3 regions of the Nocardioides sp. P5_C9_2 genome follow, and region 2 is predicted to be linked to each of the others. Evidence: predicted binding sites of a transcription regulator. Region 2 holds the regulator's gene; each other region holds the start of a gene.
What was found. The regulator LexA, encoded in region 2, represses DNA repair genes until DNA is damaged. The targets are predictions, from matches to a motif close to TCGAACANNTGTTCGA.

Region 1: ACXJKL_RS14360 (alpha-ketoglutarate-dependent dioxygenase AlkB) is a predicted target of LexA. The motif match lies at 1,548-1,563, and genes of this name have one in related genera.
Region 3: ACXJKL_RS10370 (DUF222 domain-containing protein) is a predicted target of LexA. The motif match lies at 2,090-2,105, and genes of this name have one in related genera.

What each region holds. Positions count from the first base shown of each region.
Region 1 covers NZ_JBFUMD010000296.1:1,289-4,917, reverse strand. Annotated here, with positions in the region: partial or broken gene ACXJKL_RS14370 (ABC transporter permease) at 1-690, opposite strand, end outside; gene ACXJKL_RS14365 (ABC transporter ATP-binding protein) at 690-1,445, opposite strand; gene ACXJKL_RS14360 (alpha-ketoglutarate-dependent dioxygenase AlkB) at 1,586-2,200, shown strand; gene ACXJKL_RS14355 (hypothetical protein) at 2,247-2,732, opposite strand; gene ACXJKL_RS14350 (SRPBCC family protein) at 2,761-3,486, opposite strand; gene ACXJKL_RS14345 (FAD binding domain-containing protein) at 3,491-3,629, opposite strand, start outside.
Region 2 covers NZ_JBFUMD010000005.1:21,848-25,476, reverse strand. Annotated here, with positions in the region: gene ACXJKL_RS00660 (LysM peptidoglycan-binding domain-containing protein) at 250-636, opposite strand; gene lexA (transcriptional repressor LexA) at 932-1,657, shown strand; gene ACXJKL_RS00650 (phosphatase PAP2 family protein) at 1,749-2,576, shown strand; gene ACXJKL_RS00645 (ATP-dependent DNA helicase) at 2,588-3,629, opposite strand, start outside.
Region 3 covers NZ_JBFUMD010000171.1:3,568-7,196, forward strand. Annotated here, with positions in the region: gene ACXJKL_RS10365 (aldo/keto reductase family protein) at 1-694, opposite strand, end outside; gene ACXJKL_RS10370 (DUF222 domain-containing protein) at 775-2,019, opposite strand; gene ACXJKL_RS10375 (AMIN-like domain-containing (lipo)protein) at 2,234-2,929, shown strand; gene ACXJKL_RS10380 (GNAT family N-acetyltransferase) at 2,956-3,504, shown strand; gene ACXJKL_RS10385 (zinc-binding dehydrogenase) at 3,515-3,629, opposite strand, start outside.

The DNA.
Region 1 (3,629 bases), on a different contig from region 2:
CTCCTGGCTCGTCCCCGGCTCGGCGGTCACCCAGATGTCGGTGAAGGCGTCCTTCCCGTCGAGCAGCAGGCGCTGCGCCGTACGGGTGTCGAAGGCGGCCAGCGTCGATCCGTTGAGGGAGCCGCCCGCCGGGAAGCCGGCGATGCCGACCAGCGTCGGGCGCAGGACCGCCTGGTCCCCGCTGGTGACGAGGTGGACCTCCTCGCCGATGGTGTAGCCCCCCTCGCCGGCGGTGACCGAGTCGAGCACCACCTCGCCGGACTTCGTGGGCGCACGACCGCCGATGATCGCCAGCCCCTCGAGGTCGTGGCCGGCCGGGGCGTCGCTCCAGTTGGCGCCCACGGACGGTGGGCCCTGGCCGCCGACGACCTTGCCGTCCTCGCCGACGACGAAGACGCCGAACGCCGTCACGTTGCCGTCGACGCGGGCCGCGCCGTCCACGCCCTGCAGGCGGTCGACCAGCGAGGAGTCGACGGTGCGGGCGGTCGGCTCGGACTCCCCCGACGTCCCGCCGGGACGGACGACCACGTCGCCCACCGTGGAGGCCATCAGGGCGGTGAAGCTGCGGCTGAGGGTGTCGCTGAAGACGAGGGTGCCGACGACGAAGGCGACACCGAGCACGATCGCGAAGGTGCTCATCAGGAGCCGGACCTTGCGGCCCAGCAGGCTCTTGAGCGCGGTGCGCAGCATCAGTCGGCCACCGGGGCACTCATCCGGGCCATCACGTCGAGCACTCCCTCCCGGTGCGGGTGGCGCAGCTCGTCGACGATGCGGCCGTCGGCGAGGAAGACGACCCGGTCGGTGTACGACGCCGCCACCGGGTCGTGGGTGACCATCACGATCGTCTGCCCGTGGTCGCCCGCACTGCGGCGCAGGAGGTCGAGCACCTCGGCCCCCGACTGCGAGTCGAGGTTGCCGGTGGGCTCGTCGGCGAAGACGATGCGCGGCCGGCCGGCCAACGCCCGGGCGACCGCGACGCGCTGCTGCTGGCCGCCGGAGAGCTGGTTGGGCCGGTGGCTGAGGCGGTCGCGGATGCCGACCGTGTCGATCACCGAGTCGTACCACTCGCGGTCCGGCTTGCGCCGGGCGATGGACTGCGGCAGCAGGATGTTCTCCTCCGCGGTCAGGGTGGGGACCAGGTTGAAGCTCTGGAAGACGAAGCCGACCTCGTCGCGGCGCAGCCGGGTGAGCTGCTTGTCCTTGAGCTTCCCTAGCTCGTGCTCACCGATCCAGACCTCGCCGGACGTGGCGGTGTCGAGCGCGGCGCAGCAGTGCATCAGCGTCGACTTGCCGGAACCGCTGGGGCCCATGATCGCGGTGAACTCGCCCTCGACGAGGTCGAGGCTGACGTCGTCGAGCGCCCGCACGAGCGCGTCACCGCTGCCGTAGGTCTTGGTGAGGTGGCGCACCCGCGCGGCGACGGGTCGATCCCCGGTGGTCGTCATGGGAAAACGATCCCGCACCGCTCCAACTCGTGGCCACCGGGTATCGCCCCGAGGTGACCCCGACCTCCGGCCCCGGCCCCGGTCGCATCGCCGACGCCACCTCCGAACATCTGTTCGATCCGTGGTGTAGCGTCCTGGGCGTGGACTTCCAGTCGACGCTCTTCGACACGGCCGAGGTGCCGGCGGTCTCCCCGCTCGCCCCCGAGCGCCGGATCCTGACCCGCGGCGCCTGGCTCGACGTGCAGCGCAACTGGCTCGCCGCCCCTGACGACGTCCTGACCGCGATGGTCGCCGACGTGCCGTGGCGGGCCGAGCGGCGCCAGATGTACGACCGTGTCGTCGACGTCCCCCGCCTCGTCCACACGTACGCCGTGGGCGAGGCGCTGCCGCACCCGGTGCTCGTCGAGGCCCGGGAGGCGCTCAGCGAGCACTACCTGCCCGAGCTGCGCGAGCGGTTCGTGACGGCGGGCTGCTGCTACTACCGCGACGGCCACGACTCGGTCGCCTGGCACGGCGACACCATCGGTCGCGGCCGCACCCAGGACACGATGGTCGCCATCGTCTCCCTCGGCGACCCGCGCCGCCTGGCCCTGCGGCCGCGCGGTGGGGGCGAGTCGATCTCGGTCACCATGGGCCACGGCGACCTGGTGGTGATGGGCGGCTCGTGCCAGCGCACCTGGGAGCACGCCGTGCCCAAGGTCGCCTCGGCGGGCCCGCGGATGTCGGTGCAGTTCCGCCCGCTCAACGTCTTCTGATCCTGCGCGCACGCGGCGGGGTCCGGGCCGGCGGCCCGCCGGCCGGTCAGCCGGCGTACGCCTCGTCGTACAGCCCGGAGAGCAGCTCGTCCTTGGCCGCGCTCAGCCCGCACAGGCTCACCTGGCCGTCGGAGGCGCTGACGAGGTAGGTGTCGCCCTGCTGGAAGTCGACGGCCAGGAGCAGGTCGACGATCTCGCGGCTCGGGGTGGAGACCCGCACCTGGTCGGTCTCGTCGTCCCCGGTGTACCACTGGTCGACATCGAGGGTCGCGGTCCCCTCACCGACCTCGGTGACGGTGCCCTCGAAGGCGGCGTCCTGGGCGCGGAGGAGCTCCACGCTCGGCATCGCGCAGCGCGCGCCCTCACCCGTGGGGGTCACCTCGAGCGAGGTCACGCTCCCCCCGCCCGAGGTGACCGGGGTGACCTCGGTCGAGGGGTCGGGCCCGTCGACGTCCTGGCCGCACCCGGCGAGCAGGACCGCGCCCGTCAGCACGGTCACGGCCAGTCCTGCGATGCCCCGGGTCGTCCTCATGTCCTGAAGATTCCCACACCGGCCAAGGTCAACGGCGCAGCAACCTCCACAACACGGCGAGCACGACGACGAGGCCGAGTCCCTGCTTCCAGTAGGACCGCGCCAGGACGGGCAGGACGGCGCTGCCGAGGTCGAGGGCCTCGACCGGCGGCGCCGGCCGGGGTGGGGCGGAGGAAGCGGCCGAGGACGAGGGTCGTGGTGGAACCGGCCGCGGAGCGGTCAGGGGTCCCGACTCCGCGGCCGGAGGTACGTCGGCGGCTGCCGCCGCCGGGGCCTGGTCCGGTACGCCGTCCGCCGTCGCCTCGTCGCCGGGTCCGGTCAGCCGCTGCTCGAGGCAGTCGACGAACTGGCCGAGGAGCTTGTCGGAGACGTCCTGCATGACCCCGCGCCCGAACTGCGCCGGCTTGCCGGTGATCGCCAGGTCGGTCTGGACCGACACGTCGGTCGAGCCGGCCGCGTCGGCCATGGTCACCGTGACGTGGGCGCCGGCCGTGCCGTTGCCGCGCTTGTCCTTGCCCTTGGCGTCGACGACGAAGCGCTTGGCCTCCTCGTCCTTCTCCACGAAGGTGCCGCTGCCGTTGTAGACCAGGGCGATCGGGCCGAGCTTGACCTTGACCGAGCCGGCGAAGCTGTCGCCGTCCGCCGAGGTCACCTGGGCACCGGGGAAGCACTCCGCCACGGAGGCGATGTCCTCGAAGTGCGCCCAGGTCTCTTCGACGCCGGTGGGCACGGTGAAGCGGTGCGTCAGCTCCATCCGCTCACGCCCCCGCGGCGGCGAGCACGGCGCGCCGGGTCAGGACCTGGGCGAGGTGGGTGCGGTAGTCGGCCGCGCCGTTGAGGTCGGAGGGCGGGTTGGTGCCCTCGGCGGCGCGGGCGGCCGCAGACGCCACGGCGTCC
Region 2 (3,629 bases):
CGCCAGCCGACAGCGGCGCCTGTGGTCCGCCGGGTGGACCAGCCGGGCCGCCATCCAGGCTGACCCCGGTCAGCACGGCACCAGACCTCCGCTGGAACCTGAGTCACCCGGTGACTCAGGTCGCAGCGCACGGCCGAACCGACCCACGGGGCCCCCGAAATGCCGCAAGGAGCGGGCCCGATGGGCCCGCTCCTTGTCTTCCCCGGTCCCGCCAGCCGGGGTCGAGTCGGCTGGCGGAAAACTGGAAGGTCAGTCGTTGCTGACCGGCACGCGGAGCTTCTGCCCCGCGGAGATGGCGACGGTGTCGAGGGCGTTGAGCCGCTCGATCTCGCGCATGGTGGTGCGGACGTCGCCGCCGTCGGTGAGCTCGGAGGCGATGCTCCACAGGCTCTGCCCGGGCTCGACCATCACGATCTCGGTGGCGGGCGCCTGCCCGGCCTCGTCGGTGCCGACGGCGACCGAGCCGAGGAAGAAGCCCGCGAGCAGCACGAGGGCAAGCGCCGCCACGAGGACGACGAGCCGGCCGCGACGCGTCAGCCGCACGGACGACTGCCGAGCGCCGGAGGGCGAGACGGTCCGGGCGGTCCGGGCGGCGCGGGTCGGGGCAAAGGCGGGAGAGAAGGTGGCGGTGCTCATGGTGGCCTCCAGGGGAAGAGTCAGCCGATAGGTGGTGTCGATCGCTTGTGTTCTGGTGCCGTGTCTAGAGGGAGCCACCGACAACGAGGTGAATCGCTCAGACGTTCGATCGAGCACGTGTTCGAGAGTAGAGCGTGTGTTCGAACGACGCAAGGGGGTGGGCGAACATTTGTTCGAGGGGCTGAGGGCCACGCAGAGCTCGACACGCGGTTCGAACAAATGTTTGAAGTCGGGTCCGCGACAGGACTACGGTTGGGCCACGCAATGAGACGGGCCCAGCAGCAGGAGGAAACGGATGGCCAGCAAGGACCGCAGCGGCAAGGTCGTCGAGATGCCCGACGGGCCGCCGGACGCGACCGGACTGACCCCGCGCCAGCAGCGCGTCCTGGCGACCATCAAGGATGCCATCGAGACCCGGGGCTACCCGCCCAGCATGCGTGAGATCGGTGCCGCGGTCGGGCTCACCAGCTCCTCGAGCGTCGCGCACCAGCTCAAGGTGCTGGAGGAGAAGGGCTTCCTCAAGCGCGACCCCAACCGGCCGCGCGCGATCGAGGTCTTCCTCCCCGAGGTGATGGCCGCCCGTCGCTCCCTCTCCAGCGCGGACGAGTCGAGCATCGACGAGACCGACATCGGCAACACCGCTCCTCCCGCGACGTACGTCCCGATGGTCGGTCGCATCGCGGCCGGCGGACCGATCCTGGCGGAGGAGCAGATCCAGGAGGTCTTCCCGCTTCCCAAGTCGCTGGTCGGCGAGGGCACCCTCTTCCTGCTCGAGGTCTCCGGCGACTCGATGATCGACGCTGCCATCTGCGACGGCGACTACGTGGTCATCCGCCAGGAGCAGACGGCCGCCAACGGCGACGTCGTGGCCGCGATGATCGACGGCGAGGCGACGGTCAAGACGTTCCAGCGCAAGGACGGCCACGTGTGGCTGCTCCCCCACAACGACGCCTACGACCCGATCGACGGCACCCACGCCACGATCCTCGGCAAGGTGACCGCGGTCCTGCGCCGCATGTGACGGCGCCTCGGGGCTTCCTCCATACCTCAGTCGGGGGAAGGACCGGGAAATACCTGATGCAATCGGGCGCCCGGCGACGTTCACTGGTCGAGTGACTTCTCTCGCCGCGGCCGCCACAGCCAGGACGACGGTCGCTGTCTCACCGAAGCCCCGGGACGGACTGCGCGAGCTGGGCGTCCTCGCCCTGGTCTACGTCGGCTACGCCCTCAGCCGGGTGCTGGCCGACGACACTCTGGCTCCGGCCCTGACCCGCGCCCTGCGGATCCTCGATGTCGAACGCGCCCTGCACCTCGACCTCGAGGGCGCCCTCAACGGCTGGTTCCTCGAGCACGACGTGGTCGGGGTGGCCGCGTCCTTCTACTACGCCGGCGCCCACTACGTGCTCACCCTCCTCGTCGTGGTCTGGCTGTTCCACCGGCACCGGGAGGCGTACGCACCCGCGCGGCTCGCCCTGGTCGGCAGCACCGCCGTGGCCCTGGTCGCCTACCTCGCGATGCCGACCGCACCCCCGAGGATGCTCGCCGGATGGACCGACCTGCTGGCCGTGCACTCGGCGGCGGGCTGGTGGGGCGGCGAGGCGTCCYCCCCCCAGGGACTGGGCTGGCTGACCAACCAGCTCGCGGCGTTCCCGAGCATGCACGCCGGCTGGGCGCTGTGGGTGGCGCTCGCGGTGAGTCACGTCGTACGACGCCGCTGGGTCGCCGCCCTCGCCTGGACGCACGCGATCCTCACCGCCGTCGTCGTGGTGGGGACCGGCAACCACTGGACGCTCGACGTGGTGGCCGGCTGGGCCGTCGTGCTCATCGCCTGGCGGACCGTCGGCCCTCCCGCGGCGGATGACTCGCCCGGGGGCTGTGCGCCACCCACGTCCACGCGACCAGGATGGTGGCTCGGTCACCGCTCCCCGGGAGACGCCTGACGGAGCCGACCTCAGCCGGCCGCGAGCCGTGCGAGGGCCTTGCGGACGAGGGCCGGGTCGGTGGTGGTCCACATCGGCGGCAGCGAGGCCTTGAGGAACCCACCGTAGCGGGCGGTCGCCAGGCGGGGATCCAGCACCGCGACCACGCCGCGGTCGGTGGTGGTCCGGATCAGCCGGCCCGCCCCCTGGGCCAGGAGGAGGGCGGCGTGGGTGGCGGCCACCTGCATGAAGCCGTTGCCACCCGCCTTGTCGGCCGCCCGCTGCCGCGCCGACATCAGCGGGTCGTCGGGGCGGGGGAAGGGGATCCGGTCGATGAGGACGAGCTGGCAGGTGTCCCCAGGGACGTCGAGGCCCTGCCACAGCGACAGGGTGCCGAAGAGGATGGTGTGCGGGTCCTCGACGAACTGCTTGGCCAGCTCGGGGAGCTGGGCGTCCCCCTGCGCCAGGGTCGTCAGGTGCGGCAGCTTCTCCCGGACGTGCTCGGCCGCCGCCTCCGCGGCCCGCCGCGAGGAGAAGAGCCCCAGCGTGCGGCCGTCGGCGGCGTCCACCAGCTCGCAGATCTCGTCGAGCTGGGACTTGACCAGACCGTCGCGGCCGGGCGGCGGGAGGTGGCGGGCGACGTACAGGATGGCCTGCTGGCCGTAGTCGAACGGCGAACCGACGTCGATGCCCCGCCACGGCAGGACCCCGTCGGGGGCGTCCTCGGAGTCCGAGGACACTGTCACGACCCGCTCGGTGGGCTTGAGGCCGATCGAGCTGGCCACGGCGTTGAAGTCGCCACCCAGCATCAGGGTGGCGCTGGTGAAGACCACCGTCTTGTCGGACAGCAGCTTGTCGCGCATCTGGCCCCACACCTGCAGCGGCGCGACGTGCAGGCGCGCCGGGATGCGGGTGGACGCCTGCGGCGGCGGCTCGCTCAGCCACAGGACGTCGGACTCGAGATCGGCGGCCATCCGCTCCGCGTTGGCGAAGACGTCCTGCACCATCCCCTTGGCCTGGGCGCGCCCGGGGTCGGCGTCGCCGTCGCCGGGCGTCTCGCGGGGGTACGCCGAG
Region 3 (3,629 bases), on a different contig from region 2:
CGTCGGTGGCGCGCGAACCCTCGGGCAGCGGCTGGCCGGGCACGTACTTGCCGGTGAGCACACCCTGGGCGATCGGGCTCCACACGATCTGCGAGACGCCGAGCTCCTCGCACGCGGGGACGACCTCGTCCTCGATGACGCGCCAGAGCATGGAGTACTGCGGCTGGCTCGAGATGAGCTGGAAGCCGAGCTCGCGGCTCATCTCCACGCCCGCGCGGATCTGGTCGGCGGTCCACTCGCTGACGCCGATGTAGAGCGCCTTGCCCTGCCGCACGATGTCGGCGAAGGCCTGCATCGTCTCCTCGAGCGGCGTCTCGGTGTCGAAGCGGTGGGCCTGGTAGAGGTCGACGTAGTCGGTCTGGAGCCGCTGCAGGGAGCCGTTGATCGACTCCATGACGTGCTTGCGGGAGAGGCCGGTGTCGTTCTTGCCCTTGGGCCCGGTCGGCCAGTAGACCTTGGTGAAGATCTCCAGCGACTCGCGCCGCTCGCCCTTGAGGGCCTCGCCGAGCACGGTCTCGGCGGCGGTGTTGGCGTAGACGTCCGCGGTGTCGAAGGTCGAGATGCCGGCGTCGAGCGCGGCCTGCACGCACTGGGTCGCGATGTCGTTCTCCACCTGCGACCCGTGGGTGAGCCAGTTGCCGTAGGTGATCTCCGAGATCTTGAGCCCGCTGTGTCCGAGGTATCGATATTCCATGCCCGCCAAACTACGGGTCGTGACGAACGCGCGCACGAGTGGGACGTGCGCCCGGGTCCCGTTCGTCGCCAGCTCCGCTGCTATCTGCGGCGGTGGAACCGGAGGTCTCCGTCGGGGAGTCGGTCGTGGAGGTAGCGGTCGTCGTGGGCTCGATGGTGGTGGTGGGAGCAGAGGAGGACGCCGTCGTCGAGGTCGGTCTTGCCGCCTTGACTCCATGGGGTCAGGTGGTGTGCTTCGCACCAGGCTGCGGGGATGTCGCAGCCTTCGGCGCGGCAGCCACCGTCCCGGATCCCCATCGCCCTGCGCTGGGCGGCCTGATACAAGCGTTGGGACCGGCCGAGGTCGAGGACCTCGGACGTCCCGCCGAGGACGGCGGGGATGATCTTTGCGGTGCAGGCGAGACGTCGGGCTTCGGAGGCGCTGATCCGGTGGCCGGTGTCGGTGGTGGCGACTCCGAGTCCGGTCTTCAGGGCTTCGAGGTCCATCGTGATGACCACGCTGGTGGCGGTGCCGCCGTGGACCGGGAGCCGGGTGGGGTCGAGGTGCTCGAGGAGCGCGCAGAAGGCGTGGCCCAGGCGGGTTGAGTACGGCAGGGACGAGGGCGCATCGGTTCCGCCGGAGCCACCGGCGTCGTCGTTGTTCTTGCGGGGGTTGGTCCAGGCGTGCAGGTACGTCAGCAACCGGCCGGCGGTGGCGTCGGGGACCCGGATCCGGATGCTGGTGGTCCCGTCSCCGTGCGACCTGGTCGTCAGCGACGTGGTCTTGCGGGCGTGGCGTTCCTCGTCCTCGAGWCGCTTGCGYTCCTGGTCCTCACCGACCTCGGGGGCGACCACGTCSAGGATCCGRCTCCCCAGGACCCGYAGCTCRTGGGGGGTGAAGGTCGCGGCGTGCTCGACSAGCACCCGCTCCGCCCTGCCCACGATGTCGGTCGGGGTGTCGTCGGGSAGGTCGTCCAACGCGCGGGCGATCACGTCGGCCTGCGCGGTCGACACCTCCCCACTCGCATGCCCCTCGGCCAACAGAGTCCAYGACCGCTCCAGCGAACGGGCCAACGTCAKGTCCCGSCGCGCCGGGCCSCGATCGCAGTGCACGGTSCGSSCGAACCACGCCGCCACATCCCGGTCGCCGGCCTCCTCGGCGACGTCGTCGGCGACSGCCAGCAACCGCARCCGGGTCGACGTCACTCGCGACTCCAGGCGCGCCAGCKCGACCAGCGCGGTCGCCTTCTCGGCGGGTGCGAGGTAGAGGAGCTCGACGCCGGCGACCTTGTCCAGGGCTGCTGAGATCGCGTCGACGGCGTCCTGGACCAGGTGTCCACTCGTCATCCCAGCCCCCCCCGCTGATCGGCCGCCACGCAGTCCCACGGGCGGGATCGGCGACGTACCGCCACCGTAGTCGAACAGATGTTCGAGCGTCATCACCACATTGTGGGTGTGGATGAGACGCGTCGAGACACCCTCGAAGCTCGACGTCGGCGATGACAGCGAAGTGGTCGGAGGACGCACTACAGTTCCGTGGCACCCCAGCCGAGGAGAGCCGATGCGCCGAGTCACGACCGCCCGGCTCGGCGCGATCATCGTCGTCCCGCTCCTGACGGCCTGCGGAGCCGCCGGCGGCGACAACGCGACCAGCACCGCCCCGACCAACCCGACCACGACCGCGACGTCGCCGGAACCCACCACCGACGCCCCGGCCGACGTCGAGCCGGACGACGCCGAGCCCGCCGACGAGCCCGCCGACGAGCCCGCCGACGCCGAGCCCGCCGACGAGCCTGCCGACGACGAGCCACCCTTCCCGGAGTCCACGGCCCGCCAGATGGCGGACAACTCGGGCGAGTGGGACCTCGTGCTCACGGACGTGCGCGTCGGTGGACACGAGGGCTTCGACCGGATCGTGCTGGAGTTCGCGGGCACGGGCACCCCGGGCTGGACCGTCAACTACGTCGACGAAGCGGTGCTCGACGGGAGCGGCGACGTCGTCCCGCTGGGCGGCGACGCGGTCCTGGACATCTACGCCTCCGGCACCACGTGGCCGGCGCCCGGTTACTACAGCGGCCCCACGCAGTTCGAGCCCGGGAACGGCGGCGACGTCGAGGACGTGCACGTCGGCGGCACGTTCGAGGGCTACACGCAGGTCCTCGCCGGGATCGACGGCGACCGGGTCCCGTTCCGGGTGTTCGCGCTCGCCGACCCTTCGCGCCTCGTGGTCGACGTCGTGGACGAGAGCGCCGACTGACCCAGAGCCCTTCCTAGGATCGCTGCATGTCCGACGTCGTCCGTCCCGCCGTCCCGACCGACGCCGCCGCGCTGCACCGCGTCGCGGCGCGCACCTTCCCCCTCGCCTGCACGCCGCACACGCCGGTCGAGGAGGTCGACGCCTACATCGCCGACCAGCTCGCCGAGATGGTCTTCGCCCGCCACCTCGTGGACCCGGCGCGCATCCTCCACGTGGCTGTCGACGGTGACACCGCCGAGCTGATCGGCTACTCGATGCTCGTCACGGGCGCGCCCGAGGACACCGATGTCGCACACGTGCTGCGCCACCGGCCGACGATCGAGCTCTCCAAGATGTACGTCGACCCGGCGCACCACGGGGACGGCAGTGCCACGCGCCTCATCGAGGCGACCCTGGCCGCGGCCGCGGCCACCGGAGCCGCCGGCGTCTGGCTCAGCGTCAGCGAGGAGAACGCCCGGGCGAACGCCTTCTACGCCAGGTACGGCTTCGAGCGGGTGGGCCGCAGGCGCTTCGCCATCGGCGACCGCTGGGAGGACGACTTCGTGCGCGAGCGGGCGCTCTCGGGTCCCCGGTGAGGAGCGCGACTCAGGGCTCGAGGACCAGCTTCCCGCCCGGGTGCTGACCCATCAGCAGCTCGGTCGCCTCGACCGCGTCGGCGAGCGCGAAGATCCGGGCGACCGGGACGACGAGCCGTCCCTCA